Regions from separate parts of the Neobacillus sp. BP17 genome, predicted to be linked through region 2. Evidence: predicted binding sites of a transcription regulator. Region 2 holds the regulator's gene; each other region holds the start of a gene.
What was found. Region 2 encodes Rex, which represses fermentation and respiration genes when NADH is low (regulators of the CRP and FNR family bind a similar motif). Its sites were predicted from a motif close to TTGTGAAATATTTCACAA; they were not measured.

Region 1 (8,038 bases), 140 kb from region 2:
AACCGTTACAATTATATTCCGCTAGGCGTGGGAATTATCATTTCACCTTGGAACTTCCCATTAGCGATTATGGCTGGTACGACTGTGGCAGCGATTGTAGCTGGGAACACGGTTCTATTAAAACCAGCTTCTACAACTCCAGTAGTTGCAGCGAAGTTTGTGGAAGTTATGGAAGAGGCGGGTCTTCCTAAGGGCGTCTTAAACTTTGTACCAGGCAGTGGTGCTGAAGTGGGCGATTATTTAGTTGACCACAAAGATACTCGCTTTATCAGCTTTACTGGTTCACGTGATGTTGGACTTCGCATTTTCGAACGTTCTTCAAAAGTGAACCCAGGTCAAGTATGGATGAAGCGTTTAATCGCTGAAATGGGCGGAAAAGATACGATTGTCGTTGACAGTGAGGCAGATCTTGAACTTGCAGCACAATCTATTGTTGCCGGTGCATTTGGCTTCTCAGGTCAAAAATGTTCAGCATGTTCACGGGCAGTCATCGTTGAGGATGTTTATGATACAGTCTTAAACCGCGTGGTTGAATTAACGAACCAATTAACGGTGGGTGACCCTGCAGAACAAGGAACATACATGGGTCCAGTAAACGACAATAATGCGTTCAAAAAAATCATGGAATACGTTGAAATCGGCAAGCAAGAAGGTAAGTTAATGGCTGGAGGCGAAGGAGATAATTCTAAGGGTTACTTCATCAAGCCAACTGTAATTGCTGACCTTGCTCCAGATGCGCGCATCATGCAGGAAGAAATCTTTGGTCCAGTTGTTGGATTTACAAAAGCGAAAGATTTCACTCATGCTATTGAAATTGCCAACAACACAGAGTATGGCTTAACGGGTGCGGTAATCACGACGAATCGTGAACACCTAGAACAAGCTCGTGAAGACTTCCATGTTGGTAATCTTTACTTCAACCGTTCTTGTACTGGAGCGATTGTTGGTTATCAGCCATTTGGCGGCTTTAATATGTCCGGAACTGACTCCAAAGCAGGCGGTCCTGACTACTTATTGCTTCATATGCAGGCAAAAACAACTTCTGAAATGTATTAATAATAAAAGTGAAACCCCTTCTCGAGAACGAGAAGGGGTTTGTTTTTACTTTGCCACATCTATCACAAACGGAACGGTAAATACTTTCCCATCCTGTTGAAACTGGCCCCACACCTTATAGATCCCCTTTTCAGGAAACACGGTCATAAAGGTGACCTTTGGACCGTTTCCTTCCGTTGTCATCGGATGGATGTGCAAATATTTTTCCACATCATCACTTATGGCAACGGCATGCCCCAAGGCGCCTAAATAAGGCTGTAAGTTTTTAATCGGTTGGCCGCTGGCAGCGTCACTTATTGTAAAATTCATGTGAACCGTCATTCCTGCCATCAAATGGTCAAAGGAAAGCGCCACTTTTTTTCCATCGACGACTTTGGTCAGCTTCTGATCCGGGACGAGGGGCTGCTCTTTTGTGGTCTTCCCCTCAATTTCGACCCAATGACTTTCTACGCTAGGGTCCCCTCCACCCTTAGGAGTAAATTCAGACAGAAGCATATAATCTCCGCCGGCAGGGAACTTTGTGGTAAAAGCAAATTCGCCTTTCCCCTTATAATTTGGATGGATGTGAGAAAAATAAGCTAAATCCTTACTAAAAATAAAGAGATGCATTTTTTTCTCATGAACCGTATCAAACGATTGAATTGGTTTATTTGATTCATCCTTAATGAACACTGAAATGGGTATTTCCTTGTTTGCGTTGGGATGATCCTCGATTTTCCATTCAGACTTTGTGGGAATGACATCAGTTGGAGTGGCACTCATTCCATGGTCCATCCCCGACGACTTCGGGACTCTAATCGGATTACAAGCAGATAAAAGTGCCATGTACAAAAGGGAAATAACGATTATGGACTTTTTCAGTTGGAATTCCTCCATTCATAAACAAACTTACTTTCTATAAAATACATTACCTAATTCAACCATTGCAAGAATTTTATGTAATTAGTAAGTTCCTTAGCATATAAATAATGATAAAATAGGAGTAGGCAAAAGGAAGTAAAGTATGGGGGATTATAGAATTGATTCCATTGTATCTATTTCACGTCACAACCGTCGAACACAGTGAAAGTTTACTGTGGACCTTTTTACTCTGTAATGTTTTTGTTGTTACAGCAGGGATTGTATTTATTTATAAATTATTTCGACAGAAGCCTGTTCGAGCCTCGGGAATAACGTTTGCAATTGCTTTAGCCATCAATTATATCCTAATTGCCATCTTTGGGGATATATTCGACCTGCTTGGATGAGGGAAAGAGGGGAGATGTTATCATTGAAATATTACCGTTTGTGGGTACTTGCCTTTCTATTGAAATTCATAGGATCTGCATGGGATGCTTCCTATCATTTTAGATATTTATTTGAGGAATACTCTATTCCCCATATTGTCAATACGATTGGATTTATCTTAGGGGCCTTTTTGTTATTACAAGAGTGGCGGAGTCCACACTTTATGGACCGATTTTCAAGGAATCTTATTACAATTGGATATGTTTTATTTCTAATTGGCATTCCCTTAGATTTTACGTACCATATTGCGTATGGAATTGATTTAACTACCTGGAGTCCGACTCATTTTATTTATTATATCGGAACGAGTATGATGATCATCAGCGTATGGCGCGGGTATTTTATCCATACGAGAGAAATTCAACCGTCATGGAAGTCCCTTCATACTTGGTTTGCGATGTATCTCCTTGAATGCTTAATGTTTCCGAATATGCAGCAGGAAAATGGTGCGATCTCCTATGATCAATACATTCATGGAAGGTCAATTGCTTCAAAAGAAATCCTTGAATTAATCTCAGACCCGGCCTCCCAGATTTTTGGCGGCATTCCAGAATGGGTATATCCGATCTATTCCATCCTAATGGTTGCTCTCCTAACGATTTTAATTATTCGCTTTTGCCGGGATTATACGATCCCAGTTATGGCGACAGCACTATATATCTTATTTCGATTTGTCGGAAAAGCCATTTTTTACTCCGTTGGTTACCCTACCTCCTATGTTCCAATCACGCTATTATTCATTCCATTAAGCTTCTTATTAATTAGAAAATACTCTCGATTAGCCGGGGTTGTGGGCAGCATCGCTTACTTTATCGCCCTGTATCTGATTCATATCTCAGGAATACTCATCACACCGCCGCTGGAATTATGGGAACTTGTTCCGGTCGCTGTCATTGGAGTACTGGTACCATCAATAAATTTATGGGTTAAACCATACCCTTTACAAAAAACAGAGAAAAAAGTTGTTTAACCAAAATAGCATACAATGTGTGCTATTTTTTTTTGTTTACAGCGAGATTTTGACAGTTATGTGAATTTATTCACAAGTTAAAGTTAGAATGTGACGTACTTCACAATTTTTATCAACACTAGCCTTTACAATGTAACTATAAAGAAAATCTTATAATATTTAAAAATATAGATTTAACATATAAGGAGCGATCCAAAAATGAAAAAACTAGTGATGATCGGGAACGGGATGGCAGGAGTTAGAACAATTGAGGAGATTCTAAAAGTATCTGCTGAACCCTTAGAGATCACAATTTTTGGCCAAGAGCCGTATCCAAACTATAATCGGATCAAACTATCAAATATCCTTCAAGGGGATATAAACTTTGAAGATATCATTATTAATCCAATAGATTGGTATAAAGAAAATAATATTCAATTATACACTGGCGAATCCATTGTTAGCATTGATGTGGACACAAAACGAGTAAATAGTCATCTTGGCCGGAAAGTCGAGTATGATGATTTGATCATTGCTACTGGCTCGAATTCTTTTATTCTGCCAATTGCAGGCGCAGACAAACAAGGTGTGACAGGGTTTCGTGATATCCATGATTGCGAAATGATGATCAAAGCAGCGCAGCAATATAAAAAGGCTGTCGTCATCGGCGGAGGACTACTCGGACTAGAAGCTGCAAGAGGCTTGCTGAACTTAGGAATGACCGTTGATGTAGTTCATCTAATGCCGCATCTAATGGAGCGCCAGTTGGACCCAGTTGCATCCTCACTACTTAAGGCGGAACTTGAAGGACAAGGCATGAATTTCTTAATGGAAAAGGAAACGGTGGAAATTCTCGGTGACGAGCGTGTTACTGGCCTCCGCTTTAAGGATGGCTCACAAGTGGAAGCAGACTTGGTTGTCATGGCGATTGGAATTAAGTCGAATACGGAAGTGGCAAAAAACAGCGGCATCTATGTAAATCGCGGCATTGTCGTCAATGACTTTATGGAAACGAGTGTCCCACATGTGTATGCAGTCGGAGAATGTGCGGAGCATCGGGAAATTGTTTATGGTTTGGTTGCGCCTTTATATGAACAAGGAAAAATCCTTGCCAGCCGCATTTGTGGTACCGAAACGAACCCATATGAAGGCTCTGTTACAGGTACTCAGTTAAAGGTAGCGGGCGTTGATCTTTTCTCTGCTGGAGAAATCTTTGAGGATGGTACAACCAAATCGATCATGATCTACAATGAGTACGAAGGTCTCTATAAACGAGTGCTTACTAGAAACAACTTGATTGTAGGGATCGTCCTATATGGTGACACAAAAGACAGTACTAGATTATATCGAATGCTGACTAAAAAAGAGGACATCAGCGGTGTATCAATATTCCATACCGAATGCACTGGTGAAGGCGGGACTGATGATGTGGCCTCTATGCCAAATGACGAATTGGTTTGTGGCTGTAACGGAGTCACAAAAGGTGCCATTGTTGAAGCGATTAAAACACAGGGATTAACTACTTTAGACCAAGTGAGCCATTGCACGAATGCCGGCCGTTCTTGCGGTCGCTGTAAGCCAATGGTTAGCAGTATTCTCGCATACACACTTGGAGATCAATTTGATGCAGCGGCAGCTCAAAAAACAAGTATCTGTGGCTGCACTACAATAAGCCGTGAAGAATTGTTGGCTGAAATCAAAGAAAAAGGCTTAACAAGTGTGAAGGAAGTCATGCACGTACTTGAGTGGAACAATGAGGAGGGCTGTACCAAATGCCGTCCTGCCATTAACTACTACTTAGGTATGATTCATATGGATGAATACAAAGATGATCGTGACTCTCGTCTCGTCAATGAAAAAATGCATGCTAACATCCAAAAAGATGGAACTTATTCTGTTGTCCCAAGGATGTATGGCGGGGTAACAACGGCAGCTGATTTGAAGAAAATTGCTGAGATTGCCGAAAAGTATGAAGTACCACTCGTGAAATTGACAGGCGGGCAGCGAATTGGCTTGTTCGGGGTGAAAAAAGAAGACCTGCCAGCCATGTGGGAAGAGTTGGACATGCCATCAGGTTATGCCTATGGTAAAACACTTCGTACGGTGAAAACGTGTGTTGGTGCACAATTCTGCCGCTATGGCACACAAGATTCGATGGCCCTTGGAATTGAATTAGAAAAGAAATTTGAGCGCCTTGATACCCCGCATAAAGTTAAAATGGGCGTATCTGCCTGTCCGCGAAACTGCTCCGAAGCAGGCATTAAAGACATTGGTTTTGTCGGTATTGACGGCGGCTGGGAGATTTATGTGGCAGGTAACGGCGGCGTCGACCTCCGTGCAGGTGACCTGTTATGTACGGTGAAAACACAGGACGAAGTGATGGAAATGACAGGTGCTTATATTCAATATTACCGTGAAACGGCCAATTACTTGGAGCGTACGTCAAAATGGGTAGAACGTGTTGGTTTAGAACATGTCAGAGAAGTGCTCGCTAACGAAGAAACGCGAAGGGCTTTAAACGAGCGCATGGATAAAACATTGAAAAAATATATTGAGCCTTGGAATGAAGCGATTCAAAGTGAGGAAATCCAAGATAAATATTATGCACAACATACAATCAAGGTGGGGGAGTGATTCATTATGCTTCAAACAATTACTCGGATTCCAGTAGCAAACTATTCAAATTTAAAAGTTCGGTCAGGCTATACACTTAAAATCGATGAAACCAATATTGCGCTTTTTAAAGTAACGAGCGGAGAAGTATATGCGATTGAAAATCGCAGTCCACATCCGAAAGGCGGCGTTCTTTCAGAAGGGCTTATTAGCGGCGAATATGTATATTGCCCCGTGTATGATTGGAAAATTTCTTTAAAAGATGGTAAAGTACAGGCACCGGATGAAGGTCAAGTGCGGACATTTAAGGTAGAATTAGAGGACGATATCGTGTTTATTGTCAGATAAGAAGGAAATGGGAAGGATTGCTGCAGGATGAAGACAGGAAAAGTATTTTTAGTAGGAGCAGGGCCAGGGGACGTACGTTTAATCACTTTAAAAGGCATGGAGGCCATTAAACAAGCAGAGGTCATATTATATGATCGGCTTGCCAATCCAAAATTGTTGGAATATGCTCCAGCCGATTGCGAACTGATTTACTGCGGAAAATTACCGAATCGCCATATTATCCGCCAAGGAAATATCAATGAACTATTGGTGGAGAAGGCGCTGGAAGGAAAGCGGGTGGTCCGCTTAAAAGGCGGAGACCCTGGTGTGTTTGGCAGAGTGGGCGAAGAAGCAGCTGCCCTGGCCCAACATGAGATTCCTTTTGAAATCATTCCTGGTATTACATCGGGGATTGCTGCCCCTCTTTATGCAGGCATTCCTGTTACCCACCGTGAATATGCGGAATCATTTGCAGTCGTCACTGCCCATGATAAATCGAAAGAGGGAAAACCAGTGCTCGACTGGGAAGGACTGGCCCGTGGTGTCGATACGATCGCATTTTATATGGGCGTCGGCAACTTACCATTTATTTGCGAAAATCTCATCACGTACGGGAAACCATCGTCGACCCCTGTTATTTTGATTCAATGGGGTACATTTGGCCGGCAAAAAACATTGCAAGGGACGCTGGCTGATATTTCTGAAAAGGTCGTAGAGGCTAAGTTTAGTAATCCGTCGATTATTCTGGTAGGTGAAGTCATATCCCTCCGTGAAAAAATCAGTTGGTTTGAAAAATTGCCCCTGTATGGCAGGCAAATTCTGCTGGCCCGTACAAGTGAGGGCTCTAGTGAATTAGCAAAAGCATTAATGGATGGTGGAGCTGATGTAATAGAGTTTCCAAAATGGAAAAAAACCGTGCTGCCGGTTGATTTAACCAAGGTGGCTTCTTACGAAAAAATTCTCTTCACTTCTCCAGAAAGTGTCGATGAATTTTTTACTGCGGTAGTCAATCATGGAGTTGATATCCGAACCATTCGTGCGGACTTCTATGGAGCTTCTCTTAAATCGAAAAATGCACTTAAGAAGCATGGCTTTATAGCCGCCCATGCAGAGGAGATGCAAGAATCCAGCTCATTGCTTATTGTCGGAGATGATAGCATTTTGAAAAAAAAGACGGATGCGAGAGACGTCATGGTGACTAGCAAAAAAGAGCTAGATGAGCAGTTTTTGCCTCTTTTTAAAAGAATGTTAGATGAAGCAGAGTTGAATACGATGATATTCCCGAGCAGTGCCTCGGTTGAATTGTTTATAAACGCGTTACGAGAGTGTGATTTGAAAGCCTTTGAACTATTGAAAGGGCTGCAGGTGGTCAGTATGGGAAGACAAACGGAAAAAGCCGTTGTCAGTTCAGGCCTTCCTTCACACGGCATGCCGGCATTCGCAACGAAGGAAGCTTTGGTTGAATATTTAGCCGAACGACCTGTTGGGGAAGTGTAAATGGTGAAAACAGGCTATCCAGTGATCTTAAGATTAGAAGGGAAAAGCGTAGTGGTGGCAGGAGGCGGGAAAGTAGCCGAACGGAAAGTGGTTGGCCTGCTAGGAACAGGTGCTGAAGTGGTTGTTATCAGCCCGGATGCAACAGATGAAATCCAAAGGCTTAGTCATGAGGGAAGAATCATATGGAAACAAAAGACCTTCTCGGCCAGTGACATTGCCAATGCCTTCCTAATTTTTGCGGCAACAAATAGTCGGGAGATCAATCAGTCGATTCAGGAGTCAGCAGGTACCCATCAATTGGTAACTATT
Region 2 (8,038 bases):
TTAAATATGCCGTACCCTGGCGGCCCTCATATTGACCGCCTGGCTCAGTCTGGAAATCCGACGATTAACTTACCTCGGGCATGGCTGGAGGAAGGCTCCTATGATTTTAGTTTTAGTGGTTTAAAATCCGCAGTTATTAATACGGTCCATAATGCGGAGCAACGCGGTGAGGTGATTGCCCCTGAAGACCTAGCTGCAAGTTTTCAAGAAAGCGTCATTGAAGTTTTAGTCACAAAAACAGAAAGAGCGGTCACAGAATACGGCGTAGAGCAAGTATTGGTAGCGGGCGGGGTTGCAGCGAATAAAGGACTTAGACAGGCGTTAGAGAAGGTTTTTTCAAAGAAACCTGGGATTGAATTAGTCATCCCGCCATTATCACTATGTACAGATAATGCAGCAATGATCGCTGCTGCTGGAAGTGTGATGTTTGAAAAGGGAATTCGAGCAAATTTGACGTTAAACGCCAATCCTGGATTAGATATTGAATTATATAATTAGAAACTCTTCTGGATAAGAAGAGTTTTTTTGTTGATAAGAATTTTTGAACTTCCATCAAAATAATCTTAAATGTGGATAAGTGGATTGTTTTCTGTGTATAATGTGGATAAGTGGGGTAATTATTGTGGATATTGTGGAAAACTAAAAAAATCATTGGGAATACTCTGTTTACAATGTGAATAAGCTTGTGGAAAAGTGAATAATTTTTTAAAAAAGTGTTTATATCGAATGTTGTCGATATATGTCTTATTAAAAAGAAAAAACCGAGCACTGCTCGGTTTTTACTCTGCCAATTCCGCCCATGCTTCCATTAGTTGCTCGAGTTCAGCCTTGGCTTTTTCATTTTTTAGGTTGATTTCTAATACTCTTTCATGATTTTGAAAGATATCTGGATCACATAACTGCTGTTCGAATTCCTGAATTTGCTCTTCCAGTTCTTCAATTCTTTGTTCCACTTCTTCTAATTTTCGTTTTCGCTGACGCTCTTGTTTCTTGCTTTCCTTATCCTGTTGATAAGTATTTTTCTCAAATGCTTCCATTTGCGCAGACCCTTTTTGAAGATCCGCCAGCGCCAGGGCAGCAAGCTCCTCCTGCTCCAATTTCTTCTCTACATAATAATCATAATCCCCTAAATACTCTGTACTGCCATGGCGGCTCAGTTCCAAGACCTTTGTGGCAATTCGGTTAATAAAATACCTGTCATGGGAGACAAAAAGAATTGTGCCAGGGTAATCGATTAATGCATTCTCAAGAACTTCCTTGCTATCTAAATCCAAATGGTTGGTGGGCTCATCTAAAATTAGAACATTGGCTTTTTCCAACATCAGCTTAGCTAAAGCAAGTCGAGCTTTCTCCCCGCCGCTTAAAGTGGAGACAATTTTTAAGACATCATCACCGGAAAATAAGAAATTACCAAGAACCGTTCGAATCTCTTTTTCGTTTTTTAACGGGTAATCATCCCAGAGTTCATTCAAAACACGCTTATTGGAAGTTAATTCAGCCTGTTCCTGATCGTAATATCCGATGGAAAGGTTTGTTCCATAGAGAATGGTTCCGTCTAGGGCAGGAAGCTTTTTAATAATTGTTTTTAATAAGGTTGATTTACCAATTCCATTTGGGCCAACTAAGGCAATGCTTTCTCCTTTATAGGCACGAAAAGAAATGGCTTCTGAGACCTTTTCGCCCTGATAACCGACAGCAAGGGAATCGACCGTTAACACGTCATTGCCGCTTTGTTTTTCAATTTCAAACGAGAAGTTTGCCGATTTTTCATCTCCTAAGGGGCGGTCCATCAGTTCCATCTTCTCTAACTTTTTGCGGCGGCTTTGGGCTCGTTTGGTCGTTGATGCACGTGCCAAATTCCGGTTGATAAAATCCTGAAGATCTGCCACCTCTTGCTGTTGCTTTTCAAAAAGCTTTAAATCACGCTCATAATTGGCCGCTTTTTGATCTAGGTAGGAACTATAGTTGCCTGTGAATCGTTGGATTTGCTTACGGGACACTTCATATACCTGCGTAACCACCTTATCTAAAAAATAGCGGTCATGGGAAACAATCAAAATGGCCCCGTGATAACTTTGTAAATATTGCTCCAGCCAGGACAGGGTATCAATATCAAGATGGTTGGTCGGCTCGTCCAATATTAAGATATCGGGCTTAGTTAATAGCAGTTTACCAAGGGCAAGACGCGTTTTCTGTCCGCCGCTTAAACTTGATATCATCAAGGATTTATCAGGGAAATTTAACCCATGGAGTACAGAACGGAGCTCTGCCTCGTATTGATATCCACCCTGCTCCTTAAATTTCACTTGAAGATGGTCGTACTCTTTTAGGATTCTCTCGTATCTTCCAGTATCATCAAATACATTAGGATCGGCCATTTGCTCTTCAAGGGCCCGAAGTGACTTTTCCATTAAACGCAGCGGTTCAAATACAGTCAACATCTCGTCCCATATCGACAAAGTGGACTCTAAACCAGTATTTTGGGCTAAATAGCCAATCATTACTTCTTTTGGTTTGATGATTTCACCGCCATCATGTGACAAGTGGCCAGCAATAATCTTCAATAATGTTGATTTTCCTGCCCCGTTGCGACCAACTAGAGCCACACGGTCTCGAGTTTGTAATTCTAATTTAATATTCGATAAAATTAGGTCAGCACCATAATATTTTTGTAGTTGATTAACCTGTAACAAAATCATTCTTTTTCACCTCTATTACATAGGTTTAGTGTACCTTATTCCCCGTATATCGGCAATAAACTGAGGCGCAGATTAGGTGGATGAAGGTGTTAAATCGGCAAAAACCTTGAATTTCGTTCAAAGTTTCACAGACAGATAAGGAAAAATAGTGTATGATTTGAAGGGAGGATTATTTATATGGCAGAATTAACGCATTTTAATGAAGAAGGCCGAGCAAAAATGGTCGATGTCAGTGATAAGCCAGAAACAGCACGGACGGCACTTGCTCATTCCAGTATTACAGTTAGGAAAGAAATTTACGATAGAATTACGAATCACGCGATAAAAAAAGGTGATGTCTTAGCAGTGGCACAGGTAGCTGCGGTCATGGCAGCAAAGAAGACGTGGGATTTGATTCCGATGTGTCATCCGATTCCCTTAACGGGGGTTAATATATCTTTTTCCTGGGAGCAGGACACAGAAGAGAATTATCGCTTAAATATATCGGCAGCCGTTAAAACCAAGGGGAATACAGGTGTAGAAATGGAAGCGTTAACAGCTGCGTCAGCATGCGCTTTAACGGTTTATGATATGTGTAAAGCAGTTGATAAAGGTATGGTGATTGGCCCTACATATCTTGTCGAAAAAACAGGCGGTAAAAATGGTGATTTTAAGAGAAACGAAAAAGTTAAATGATTTTTAACTAAATTATCCATGGGGTGTGGGAGATTATGAGTAATGAAACAATGAAAATACCACAGGCGACAGCCAAACGGCTGCCCCTTTATTACCGATTTCTTAAAAACCTGCATTCTTCCGGTAAGCAAAGGGTTTCATCAGCCGAACTAAGTGAAGCCGTAAAGGTCGACTCAGCCACGATTCGCCGCGATTTTTCTTATTTCGGAGCATTAGGAAAAAAAGGTTATGGGTATAATGTCAATTATTTGATTTCCTTCTTTCGTAAAACCTTGGACCAGGATGAATTAACAAAGGTTGCTTTAATAGGGGTAGGAAATCTGGGCACGGCATTTTTAAACTATAATTTTTTAAAGAATAATAACACGAAAATAGAATGTGCCTTTGATGTGGATCCAGAAAAAATGGGAACAAAAATTCGCGAGGTCCCGGTTTATCATATGGATGAATTGGAGAAGGTTTTATCTGAGGGAGGTATATCCGTTGCGATATTAACGGTTCCAGCCCCAGTTGCACAGATGATTACTGATCGACTTGTGAGTGCAAATATAAAGGGAATATTAAACTTTACGCCAGCACGCTTAAATGTTCCCCCGCAAATTAGAGTCCATCATATTGACTTAGCAGTGGAACTGCAATCGCTTGTTTATTTTTTAAAGCATTATCCGACGGTGGAATTAGAGGAAGAAGAATAGTAATTTAGTTAAGAGCTTTTCACAATATTTGTGGAGAGCTCTTTTGTATGCTTGCTTTTTTTAATTACATAATCTATCAAAATACTGAGGGCTGGACTAAGATGTAGGTAGTTTATTTGCAAGCGATTACTATCGGGATTATAGATCACACATTCCCTAGAGTGACATCTAGGGTTTTTGCAATTGGAGGGGATGAAGTTGGCGATCGTGCTGACTATGTTTGTACTTGGGGTATTATTAGGATTTGTCGGAGCAGGAGGTTCTGGCTTTATTATTGCCATTTTAACAGTGGGTTTTGGAGTTCCCATCCATGTAGCGTTAGGGACATCTTTAGCTGCCATGGTGTTTACTACCTTGTCAGGTGCGTACAGTCATTTTCGACAAGGAAATATTTCGATTAAAACGGGTCTAATTGTCGGAGGCTTTGGGTCGATTGCTTCCTTTATTGGTTCAAAGCTTGCTGGTTTGATTCCCATCCATTCCTTGCATTGGTTAACCGCAGGGATGTTGTTTCTATCAGCTATGATCTTGGTCGTACGATTGTTTATCGTTCAAAAAATTAAGGCAAACTATAAAAAAGACGAACCGAGCAACCTTCTTCTCATTAAGAAAGCAGCGCTAGTCGGTTTGGTTACCGGGTTGTTGTCTGGGACATTTGGGATTGGTGCTGCACCGTTCATTCAAATCGGACTGCTTTTAATCTTGGGACTTACGCTTAAACAATCTGTGGGTACAACCATGCTTGTTATTCTGCCCATCGCTTTAGCAGGGGGAGCTGGCTATTATTTTCAAGGATACTTGAACTTCCCATTGTTATTTGAAGTGGTGGCAGGAACCATGATTGGTTCTTATGTCGGGGCTAAGTTTACGGACTTTGCACCTCAGCCCGTTTTAAAAAGTGCGATGGTCCTGACCCCTATTTTAGCAGGAGCTATATTACTGATAAGCTAAAGAAAGCTTCCAAGGCTGCAAAGTTCTGTCATAGCAAGCTTTGCAGCTTTTTTGCGTTTACTTTACTTACCTGAATGATTACATTGTCATCAAGGGGTGCATCAAGATGGTGCCTGACACCCGGTACAGCTGGAGGGAAATATGAGAAGGGGCAGATGGAGTTTAAAATCAGTGATTATTGTCTTCGTTTGTGTAGTGGTTACTTTTTCGCTGTTGATAACGGATTTACTTATAAGTTCCAGAATTGCTTCAGAGACGGAAAAGAATCAGGCGGAGCAAGCAAGAAGTGTAGCTCGCATGGTTGCACATAGTCCGCTTGTGATTGAGGCGATGAGTGGGAAACGCGATGAAAAGGACATTCAAAGCTATGCAAATGAAATGAGGAAAGTTACAAATGTTTACTTTATTGTCGTGATGGATATGAATGCCATTCGAAAATCCCACCCCGACAGTAAAAAAATAGGGTTGCCATTCAGGGGTGGAGATGAAGGGCCTGTTTTAAAAGGAAGAGAGCATGCGTCAATATCAAAGGGATCGCTGGGACCTTCATTACGCTCTTTTACACCCATTAAGGACGAAAAAGGGAAACAAATCGGGGCAGTGGCCGTTGGGATTTCGCTGGATAATGTGGAAAAGGCCGTCAAAAAGAGCCGAACTGGGATCTATATTGGAACCCTGATCGGCCTATTAATCGGTGTTCTTGGGGCTGTTATTTTAGCTAGATATATCAAAAAAATCTTACTTGGGCTTGAGCCGTTTGCGATCGCAAAATTATTAGAAGAAAGAAGCGCTATGCTTCAATCCGTCAGAGAAGGAATAGTCGCGGTTGATCAAGAGTCAAAGATAACACTTGTCAACCGAGCTGCTTTAAAGATGTTTCACAAGGCAGGACTGCCGGATAATCCGAAGGGGGTAAATATAGAAAGGTATTTGTCTACCACGCGCTTAAAAGATCTCTTACAAACGGGTAAAGCTGAATTGGATGAAGAACAGAATTTAAATGGAATGACTATTTTAACTAATCGAGTCCCTGTTATTGTTGGGAATAAGGTCGTAGGGGCCATTGCAACTTTTCGCGATAAAACAGAAATACAAGTACTCGCCGAAGAACTGACTGGAGTGAGAACTTACGCCGATGCACTTCGAGCCCAGGCACATGAATATATGAATAAGCTTCATGTTATTTTAGGGATGGTCCATACAGGGTATTATGAAAAAGTTGTTGAATACATCAATGAAACGGTTAATCATCGCAATAACGAAATTGGCTTTGTGACCAAAAAAATAAAGGACCCTGTATTAGCAGGCTTTTTAATTGGAAAGTTAAGTTATGCAAGGGAATCGGGGACAGAGTTATCAGTTTTGTGTGAACAACCAATTCCTCAACCCGAGGATTCTGATATAACACATGAACTGATTACGATTTTAGGTAATTTAATTGATAATGCGATTATGGCTGTGAGCGGTTGTCCACTCAAAAAAGTAACAGTTTCCCTTGATTATGCAGATGATATTTTAACAATTGAAGTAAAAGATACCGGAAAAGGGATGAGTGAAGAAATACAAAACCAAATTTTCAACAAAGGGTTCTCCACAAAAGGTGAAAATAGAGGATTAGGATTGTATCTCGTTTCGCAGGCGGTTAAAAAGTTGGACGGGGATTTAATTCTATCATCAAAGCCTGAAAAAGGGACCGTTTTCGCCGTGTATATACCATATGATGGGGAGGGGGACAGAAATGATCCGAGTGATGATCGTTGATGACGATCCAATGGTGGCTGAATTCAATAAACGCTATCTTGAGCAGGTCCCCGGATTTAAATTGATGGCAATGGCTGCATCTGTAGATGAGGCGATTATGAAATTGGAAAAGCTAGAAATCGATCTTATCTTGCTTGATATATTTATGCCGGGGAAACTAGGTTTAGAGCTGTTAACCTACCTCCGCGAAAATGAGAAAGAGACCGATGTAATTATTATTTCAGCAGCGTCAGACATGGAGCGGATTAAAAAGGCTTTGAGGTACGGAGCTGTAGATTATTTAATTAAACCTTTTGAATTTGACCGATTTAGCAGAGCGTTAGTTGACTATAAGAACCAAACAAAGATTATTCAGACACAACATGTAATTAATCAAGACGTGCTGGACCAGCAGATCCTGCACCGAGAGGAAAAGTCTCTTATCGAAGACCTCCCGAAAGGACTGACAAAAGACACCTTAAAACAAATTTGGGAAGCCATTCAGGAATTAAAAAATGCTCCGTTTTCAACAGAGGACGTTGTAAAGGTGGTCGGCATTTCTCGGGTATCGGTCCGTAAGTATTTAAACTTTTTAAAGGAAATCGGAATTCTTGATGTGAAGGTAATTTACGGTACTGTCGGCAGACCTGTATACCAGCATGAATATAATCAAATGAAAGAACATCTAATCAAAGCCTTTTTGTAAGCAGCCGAAAACTGCTTACTTTTTTTATTTACAAAAATCTTATTAAATTTACATAAACTATGAAAGCGTTTCAATCAAGAATATGATATAGACATAAATTTCATAGGGGGATGAATTTATGGAACCAGTTAGAAAATTGCAACCGCTTACGGTTGTTTCAGGGGAAAAGGAAGAAAAGAAAGGTTTTTTAGGTAAAATTGGCAGTATGAAGATAGGGGTTATTCCACTGCCGCTTTATATCGTTATCGCAGCTGTTGTCTACTTTTCAGCTGTCTATAAATTGCTTCCAGCTGACATGATTGGCGGATTTGCCATCATTATTGTTATGGGTATTTTACTTGGTGACCTTGGTATGAAGATTCCGGTCTTGAAGGATATTGGGGGTCCGGCAATTCTAGCACTGTTGGTCCCATCTATATTAGTCTATTTTAGTGTGATTAACACAACTGGAATGAATGCGGTTACGCAATTAATGAAAACATCAAATTTCCTTTATCTATATATCTCTGTTTTAGTAGTCGGAAGTATTCTTGGGATGAATCGCAGAGTCTTAATTCAAGGTTTCACACGAA
Region 3 (8,038 bases), 690 kb from region 2:
TTGAATCATCAGCAAAATTGAGCATTTTTACAACTGGCTGCATGACAACAAGTGATAATAAAATCGCACTCTCGTATTCACCGTTTTCTACTTTATGCCGCGCTTTTTGGAGGCTCAATTCTGCACCTTGTAATGCAGGACCAACATGACGCCAATCGATAAACCCTTTTCTTTTTGCCCCATTAATTGATGCAGAAATAAGTTTTTTCGCGGATGAAATTTCGTCTTTATGAGGAGTGTATTTAAATAGTAACTGTTTTTCAATTTCGGGATAATCTTCTGACAGGACAAGAATAATCTTAATTAGTTCTTCTTTGTTTTGATTTGATAGGACGGTAATTAAATCGATTTCGCTCGACTGTGAGGTAGTGTTCGGATTAGATGGACTCATGATTTCCCCCCCATGATAATAATTTATTCTAATTGTAACATTTTTCGGTTTGGCGGGCCGATAACATCGCTTCTACTGAGGTCCACTTTTGTTTATAATCGGTCAGAATTTTCCCCTTTGCTATGATTCAATTAAAAAGACATAGCATAACGAGAAAAGGAAACACCATATGAAAACAGCATCTACCCACTGTTTCCCATGGTGTCTCCTATGAGAATATTCTTTGAAGAAGAGATTTAGGTTTTTTACGCAATCTAGTCACCGTGCTCTGAAGTCCGTACATGAGCACTGATTTACTCATAAACAAAAGTACCATTTGGTAGGGTCTTAGTCTTATAAGAGAGGCAATTCCTAGTCTTTTTAAAATGTACATCCCTGGATAAGCAAAAAGAGTATCAAAAATTAAATTTAAAAATAGGTATCGAATAAAATTACCAAAAGTCCATTTTAAAATCCATAATGAACCGACAAAAAATGGCCCCAGCATGAATGGCAATTCGCCAATTACCCTAGGATTTATCCTTTCATAAATCCGCCACCACATTCTTTTTTTGGCGAGAATACTTTCAACAGCTACCCAGATGAACATAAATATAGCCCCTGGAAATAAATGCTTAATTGTTCGTTTTCCCATGAACGGCATCGATAACCAAGGCAGGATCATGATAACGAGTAAAATCATTTTATTTTTTCTCATCTATGTGTGCCAATCCTTTTTCTTTTTAGAATGCACAAATTTGGAAAAAACTATTTATGATTTTATAAAAATATTTTTTTCTTTAAATTGGAATTTCATATAGTAGCTATTTTTTTGTATAAAAAGCAAGTACGAACAGATTTAACGCACTATTTACGATTTATGGTAAAATTATGTATGATGATTATCCGAAAATTCAATTTTGTCATTAGAATTAGGAGGGAGAAATTGAAAATGTTACAACGCCCACTAGTAAATGAGTACCCAGAATATTATAAACCGTATGTAACTCTAGTTCCTGATGGTGATCTATTATTACTTTTGAAGGAGCATTTGGTCAAAACAATCGAACTTTTCGAGTCACTATCCGAGGGGGTTGGCCACTTTCGTTATGCTGAAAATAAATGGAGCATCAAAGAAGTACTGTGCCATATGGCGGATACAGAAAGAATTATGAGTTATCGACTTCTCCGCGTTGGACGTGGGGACCAGACCTCTTTGGCGGGTTTTAATGAGAATGATTATGTTCAAGGCTCGCAAATTCATAAATTACCCATAAAAACTATTCTCGAAGACTTTATTGCCACTAGAAAAGCTACCCTTACTTTAATTCAAAATATGCCGGAAGAGGCCTGGACAAACATTGGATTTGCCAATAACACAGAAGTCACTGCCCGTGCCATCGCCTACATTATCGCAGGCCACGCTCTCCATCATTTGAATATTATTAGTGACCGATACCTGCCGTTATTAAAATAGACCAATATCGAGTCCGTGGGAAAATTTATCCTGCGGACTCAATTTTCGCTAATTTTATTGTTGCGAACATAAGTTCCCCGTTTTATAATAGAATTATCGGTAATAATAAGAAGTGGAACTTTTAAATCAAAATGTCCACAACAGCTATTATCGGATAGAGGTTCTCGAAAAAATAATTTTTTAACTGAGGAGAGGTTAATTATGACATTACGTTTGATTCCCTATTTTGTGATGGATGGAAATGCGAAGGAAGCCATACAATTCTATGAAAACGCTTTAGATGCACAAGTTCTTTTTTCACAATCTTTCGGAGAAATGCCAGAAAATCCTGATTTTCCACTACCAGCTGAAGCGAAAGACCGTATAAGTCATGCTACGATTAAAGTGGGCGAAACAGAATTAATGTTTTCCGACACTTTCCCTGGCCAACCACATCAAAGCGGTAATCAAGTGACCATCTGTATTTCAACGAACGATGCAGACCAAGCGCATAAATTCTTTGAAGCCCTGCAACAAGGCGGCCAAGTAACTATGCCTCTTCAAGAAACATTTTTCAGCCCGGCATATGGCAGTGTAATCGATAAATTTGGTATAACCTTCCAAATCTTCACTGAGGGAAGACAATAAATTCATACATACAAGTTGTATTAAGATGAACCCGGTCCAATATGTGACCGGGTTTTTTTGCCATTCTAACAAAAAAACTAATCAAGCGTGATTAGTTTTTTTAACCCATTTTCGATCGTGAAAATGCTGGCTGATATTTTCTCATTGGGGACTTTTCTAGCACTTCTTGAAGATAATAGTTTCCATTTGGACTTGTTTTCTTAAGCAGCTCCAACAAGTATGTAATATCATCTAATGCTCTATGTGTTTGGTAGTCTGTAATGTTGTGTGCTTGTAATAGCGTGAGTAATTTCCCATTGGGAAATCCGTAATTTTTCCAAGGGATATTTCTCATTGTACAGTACCATTTCAGATCGTTAACTTCTGGATACATATGATAAAGAAAGCTTCGGTCGAAGGAGGCATTATGAGCAAACACGGAATCGGCACGATGGAAGTATGTTTTTATTTTTACATCATAAAAGCTTTTCCCTTGAACCATTTCATATGGGATTCCATGAACTCGGTACGCTGAGTCATAATTATTCCTTGCTGTACGGGAGAGCGGCTCACGTAAAAAGGAATCTTCTTCGATAATATCGATTACCTCGCCAGTGTCGGCTCGATAAGAAAATAACTTTAAGGCAAGTTCGATTACTTCATCTTTGGTTGGCCCTAAACCGGTAGTCTCAACATCTAATACTAATCCCAATTTTTCTGATCTCATTTACATGATCATCCCTTAATACTAAACTTTAACCCATTATACCAAAGGTCAATGGAGAACTGCTATCTCCAAAATGTACCTTCATGAGTATACTCAAGGGAAGAGGCGCTCCAGAGTGCCCACGACAGGTATTTTCTATGTCTTTGGGCACAATGAACCTTCCTATCGACATTAATTAATTCCCTCTTCCATCCCCGCAAGAAATGCCTTGATAATAATCATTAGACTTTCGTTCAAATCCAACGACATCTTGAACCCGCCCTTTTGCTCTAAGGATGAAAATCCATGTAAAATACTGCGCAAGCCCCTCACAGCATGCAGGGCACGCTCCCCTTCTAAATGATATGCCTGCAAAATCCGAACAGAAAGGTCAACGATTTTCACCCCTGCTTGCTGCACATCCACATCTTCCGGATTCGGTGCAAGTAAAGTAGCCTCATAAATTCCTGGATGCCTACGGGCAAAATCTACATAAGCCTGACTTACCGTGAGGACAGCTTCGGTGCCTGACACCCCAATTGCTGCATCTGCCATCACTTTATAAAGCATATTGATTCCATAGATCGCCAATTTCTTTCGTAATCCTGGAAGTCCGTCGAAATGGTTATATAAAGAAGGCGAGCGGATACCTAGTTTCTTCGCTAGGTTTGCTAAGGTAACTTCCTGGATTCCCTGCTGGTCGGCAAGTTCTCCTGCCGCTTCAATAATAAAAGATAATTCGAGACCGATTTTTGGTCTTGGTGACATAGTCATGACTCCCTATCCAATTTTTCGTTCAAGATGTTTGATTGCCTGTTCCATTTCTTTCCTAGGATTCATCACCATCTCCCCATGGCCGACCGCAAGTAACTCTGGTTGGTAACTCACTAATTTCCGTGCGCTAATCATGGCTGTTTCTTTACTCCAAGTACCAAAGGCTGGGAATGGAAACCATGGGACTATATCCCCTGCTACCGCCATTCCACCCCGTGTCTGCAAGGCGTCCCCAGCAATCAACGCCTTTGTACGTAAATCTAAAAATGACATCGAGCCGGGTGTATGTCCTGGCGTTTCAATCGCGGTTAACGAACCAATCAAGTCGCCTTCCTTCAATAAAATACTAGGTCTCGTTTTTAATTTTTTCGGTACACCGCCTTTAATCGCGGTTTGCGCCTCATGAGGGTCAAGCGAACGATCACCATTCATTAGCCTATTGTCGCGAACCGAAATATACACCGGTACTACTGGCAGCATTTCTTTTATTGAATCCAGCGCACCGACATGATCTTCATGAGCATGTGTCAGTACTATTTTGGTAATTGGCTTTCCAATCGATTCCGCGGCCTTCATAATTCCCTTCGTGCAAAAACCTAGTGCCGCATCAATTAACGTTAACCCATCCTCTTCCTCCACCAAATAGCAGTTGACTGGAAAAACTCTTGCCATGAAAGTGACTTGATATAAATATCCATTTTTAATCATCCTCACTGGCATATCCCCTTTAACTAATATCGTTAGTTTTATAATAACTAATACTATTAGTTTTATCAAGCCCTTTTTTGGTAAAAATTTCAACCCTTACTTTAAAGCTATATTCATCCCCTATACCAAAAAATACTAACGAAGCACTCCCTGAAAAAGGATTGTTTGTTCAAAATTTGTTCAAAACTTTTTTACGAATATGTGAAATAGTGAACAATTTACCCTAATTTCGAAATAAGTTTGTTATAGTAACAATATAGAAAACAAATAAAAAACTTATTAAACAAGGAGTGTTTCACATGGTAGTAAATTGGTTAAGAGAAAACAAAGTTGCCGCAGGAATTTTAACAGTCCTCCGCCTATATATCGGTTATTCTTGGTTAACAGCTGGGTACCACAAATTAGCAGGTGGTTTCGATGCTTCTGGATTCTTAAAAGGAGCCATTGCTAATCCCGTAAAAGGACCTGACGGCAGCGTAGTTTATGGCTGGTATGTTGATTTCTTACAACACTTTGCATTACCAAACGTTGATATTTTTAACACAATCGTTCCACTTGGCGAGTTTTTAGTTGGACTTGGACTAATTCTTGGATGCTTAACAACTGCTGCAATGTTCTTTGGTCTTGTGATGAACTTCTCTTTCTTCTTAGCAGGAACTGTATCTCATATTCCAACTGACCTTTTCATTGGAGCAATTATTCTTTTCGCTGGTTATAATGCCGGCCGCATCGGTCTTGATCGTTGGGTAATTCCATTCATTCGTAAAACAGCTATTGGAGGTAATAAATTCGTAAAACACAACGTTTAAACCAAACAAAAAGCGACGCCAATCTTGGGCATTATGCCAGATTGCGTCGCTTTATTATTAATAGCTATTATCCTCTTCTAAACTTTCCTTGTTCACGTACCAATTGGTTACTTGTGTAAGAATAGCAAAGACGAAAAAGAAATTCATAGCCCAGACATTTATGAATGGAGCTATGCCGCCAAACTCAATGGTCTCAAGGCCTTTGAGATTCATGACAATCATCGATTCGATAAAAATAAGCACAAAACCCACTACACCAGCAATAGCCGCCCTAATCATATGTCTTCCCCCTGAAAAATTATTTTGTATGTAAATTCGATAAATGTATTTTGACAATTTTGTGAACACCTTACTTTTATTATATTGCAAAAAAAGGGAATAACAACACCCGGTAAGAAAAAAATTTATCCACCAACAAACGGCGCAATTTTTATAAATATTCGCTAGTTTAATAGTATCGAGTAAAAATATGGGGAGAAATTTAGATTTCAAATTTTTATAAGTATATGCCATCTTAACTACATTGCACATATAAAATCTTCACAACTTCCACACAAGTTCCACCTAAATTCTACATAAGTTTTTCATATGATTAACTCAAGTTAATACGGAAATGGTTTGAAGAACTCATTTCTTAAAACTTCCCATTATTGGATTGGTGCCTGACACCAATCCTTTTTTTTGCTCAAAGAAAAAGTCAGCCATCCCCTTTTATGATGGCTGACCTCTTTCTTTTCTTAGTTTACTCCTACTTGTGTCCAAGCGGATTTAACGGCATTGTATTGTGTGCTGCCTGATCCATAAAGGTCAGCTGTTGCAGCAAGGAGCGCTGCACGTGCCCCACTAAAATTACTTGTTGGAGTCAAATAAACTGTAAGTGCACGATAGTAGATTTTTTCAGCCACAGCTGTCCCTAGACTTGAAATCGTTAAATAGGCTGCTTTATTCGGAATTCCGCTGTTTGTGTGAACGCCGCCATTATCAGATGTTGTATTTACGTATCCGCTCATATTATCTGGCTGTCCATAAAGTTTAGGATTGGACAGGCTGCGAAGTGCATCACCAGCTGTATTCGGCGTGTAAACATCTTCCCCCATTAAATAATCACCTTTATCAAGAAACACCCCGAATGTGTCAGAAATGGACTCATTTAAGGCACCCGATTGATATTGGTACTGTAACCCAGCTGTTCTTTCCGTAACCGCATGGGTTAATTCATGGGCTACAACATCAAGAGCACCTGACAGCGAACGGAAGGTTTTTCCATCCCCATCTCCATAAACCATTTGTGATCCATTCCAGAAGGCGTTGTTGTAATTTCTACCATAGTGGACAGTGGAGCGAAGAGTGGCTCCATTATTATCAAAACTATTTCTATTAAATGTATTCTTATAATAATCATAAACAACACCAGCATAGTAGTGTGCATCTACATCGGCTCGCTGTCCGGTAGCGTTGAAATTATTATCAGCATCCACTGTATAATTACCAGGTAATCGGGATTGATTTGCTGCCGTTCTTGTTTCAATGACACCCGTCATCGGCTTAGTAATATCATATAAATAGTAAGTTCCGCTTGAGTAGTAGGTGTTTATTGTTTTCGTATCCCCAAGGACACCTACTCCTGTTCCATCAGCCACCGCATTATAGGACTTTAAGATATTCCCGTTGACAGCATCCACATAAACAACCCAATTAGCAGGGTATGGCTGAATAAATTGGAGATTTGTTTTGTAAGCCAGATTAAATTGATCGCCATTCTTATAAACTACTAATTCAGCCTTTTCAACGGTATCCTCTACCTTTTTACCGGTAGGACCATCCTCGGCATTGGTTAGGGTTTCTGCTTTTGTTACTGTAATAGATTTCCAAGACTTATCGAGAGCAGCATCCTTCGATAGCTGAGCTTTTAATGCGCCCTTGAAATAGGAAGATGCTTCTGGAAATACATCTCCATTCACTGCCGTAACGATTCCATTTTTATCGGTATGGACCTTAAACTGTGCTCCATCCACCGGAATCCCCTGAACCGATTGAACAAAATTATAGTGCTTGCTGCCAAGTTCGTCCGTCTGAACATCTAGTAAAGTTAAATCTTTAGCTGTATCTAATTGATATAGCTCTTTATTTTCTTTTAAAAATTGCTTAATGGCATCTTTATCTTTATATGCTTTGGTAGATAACTTTCCATGAACAAAGGATGGTACCTTTTGACCTTGTTTCCAATGAACCTTTGCATCCTTACCAAACTGCATAGCATCTTTCTGAACCGTAACATTATACGGTACAGTTTTTGCTGCAGCCGTTATTGGCAGAGCAGACCCCACTGTTAATCCCAATGCTAATACTAGTGATGTTCTCTTTTTCATCGCCAAACGCCTCCTAATTTCTCTTTGTGTAGAATTTTCAAAATAATCATAACACGATGAATCTATTAGGATAATTGGGAAAAAATAGGGGACATGGTGTCAGGCACTAACGAAAGTACTAACGAAAAATAACCTATTCTATTAAAAATCCCAACGCTAGGATCTCAAAAGCGTTGGGAAAATTTTATTATTTATTTTTTCGGGGGTCTAAACTTTATT

Region 1: the regulator Rex is predicted to act here: its motif matches at 3,372-3,389, upstream of nirB (nitrite reductase large subunit NirB).
Region 3: the regulator Rex is predicted to act here: its motif matches at 4,841-4,858, upstream of AC4QJR_RS04435 (DoxX family membrane protein).

The regions. Positions count from the first base shown of each region.
Region 1 is NZ_CM184198.1:374,280-382,317, forward strand. It holds gene pruA (L-glutamate gamma-semialdehyde dehydrogenase) at 1-1,056, shown strand, start outside; gene AC4QJR_RS01875 (DUF8832 domain-containing protein) at 1,102-1,932, opposite strand; gene AC4QJR_RS01880 (hypothetical protein) at 2,076-2,303, shown strand; gene AC4QJR_RS01885 (hypothetical protein) at 2,327-3,313, shown strand; gene nirB (nitrite reductase large subunit NirB) at 3,512-5,926, shown strand; gene nirD (nitrite reductase small subunit NirD) at 5,933-6,253, shown strand; gene cobA (uroporphyrinogen-III C-methyltransferase) at 6,281-7,729, shown strand; gene AC4QJR_RS01905 (precorrin-2 dehydrogenase/sirohydrochlorin ferrochelatase family protein) at 7,730-8,038, shown strand, end outside.
Region 2 is NZ_CM184198.1:235,810-243,847, forward strand. It holds gene tsaD (tRNA (adenosine(37)-N6)-threonylcarbamoyltransferase complex transferase subunit TsaD) at 1-498, shown strand, start outside; gene AC4QJR_RS01300 (ABC transporter ATP-binding protein) at 780-2,699, opposite strand; gene moaC (cyclic pyranopterin monophosphate synthase MoaC) at 2,877-3,374, shown strand; gene AC4QJR_RS01310 (redox-sensing transcriptional repressor Rex) at 3,410-4,069, shown strand; gene AC4QJR_RS01315 (sulfite exporter TauE/SafE family protein) at 4,268-5,020, shown strand; gene dcuS (DcuS/MalK family sensor histidine kinase) at 5,162-6,781, shown strand; gene AC4QJR_RS01325 (response regulator) at 6,759-7,466, shown strand; gene AC4QJR_RS01330 (2-hydroxycarboxylate transporter family protein) at 7,585-8,038, shown strand, end outside.
Region 3 is NZ_CM184198.1:927,847-935,884, reverse strand. It holds gene AC4QJR_RS04470 (hypothetical protein) at 1-391, opposite strand, end outside; gene AC4QJR_RS04465 (hypothetical protein) at 600-1,088, opposite strand; gene AC4QJR_RS04460 (DinB family protein) at 1,323-1,847, shown strand; gene AC4QJR_RS04455 (VOC family protein) at 2,049-2,474, shown strand; gene AC4QJR_RS04450 (exonuclease domain-containing protein) at 2,575-3,180, opposite strand; gene AC4QJR_RS04445 (TetR/AcrR family transcriptional regulator) at 3,352-3,927, opposite strand; gene AC4QJR_RS04440 (MBL fold metallo-hydrolase) at 3,940-4,647, opposite strand; gene AC4QJR_RS04435 (DoxX family membrane protein) at 4,941-5,450, shown strand; gene AC4QJR_RS04430 (hypothetical protein) at 5,508-5,729, opposite strand; gene AC4QJR_RS04425 (M4 family metallopeptidase) at 6,188-7,819, opposite strand.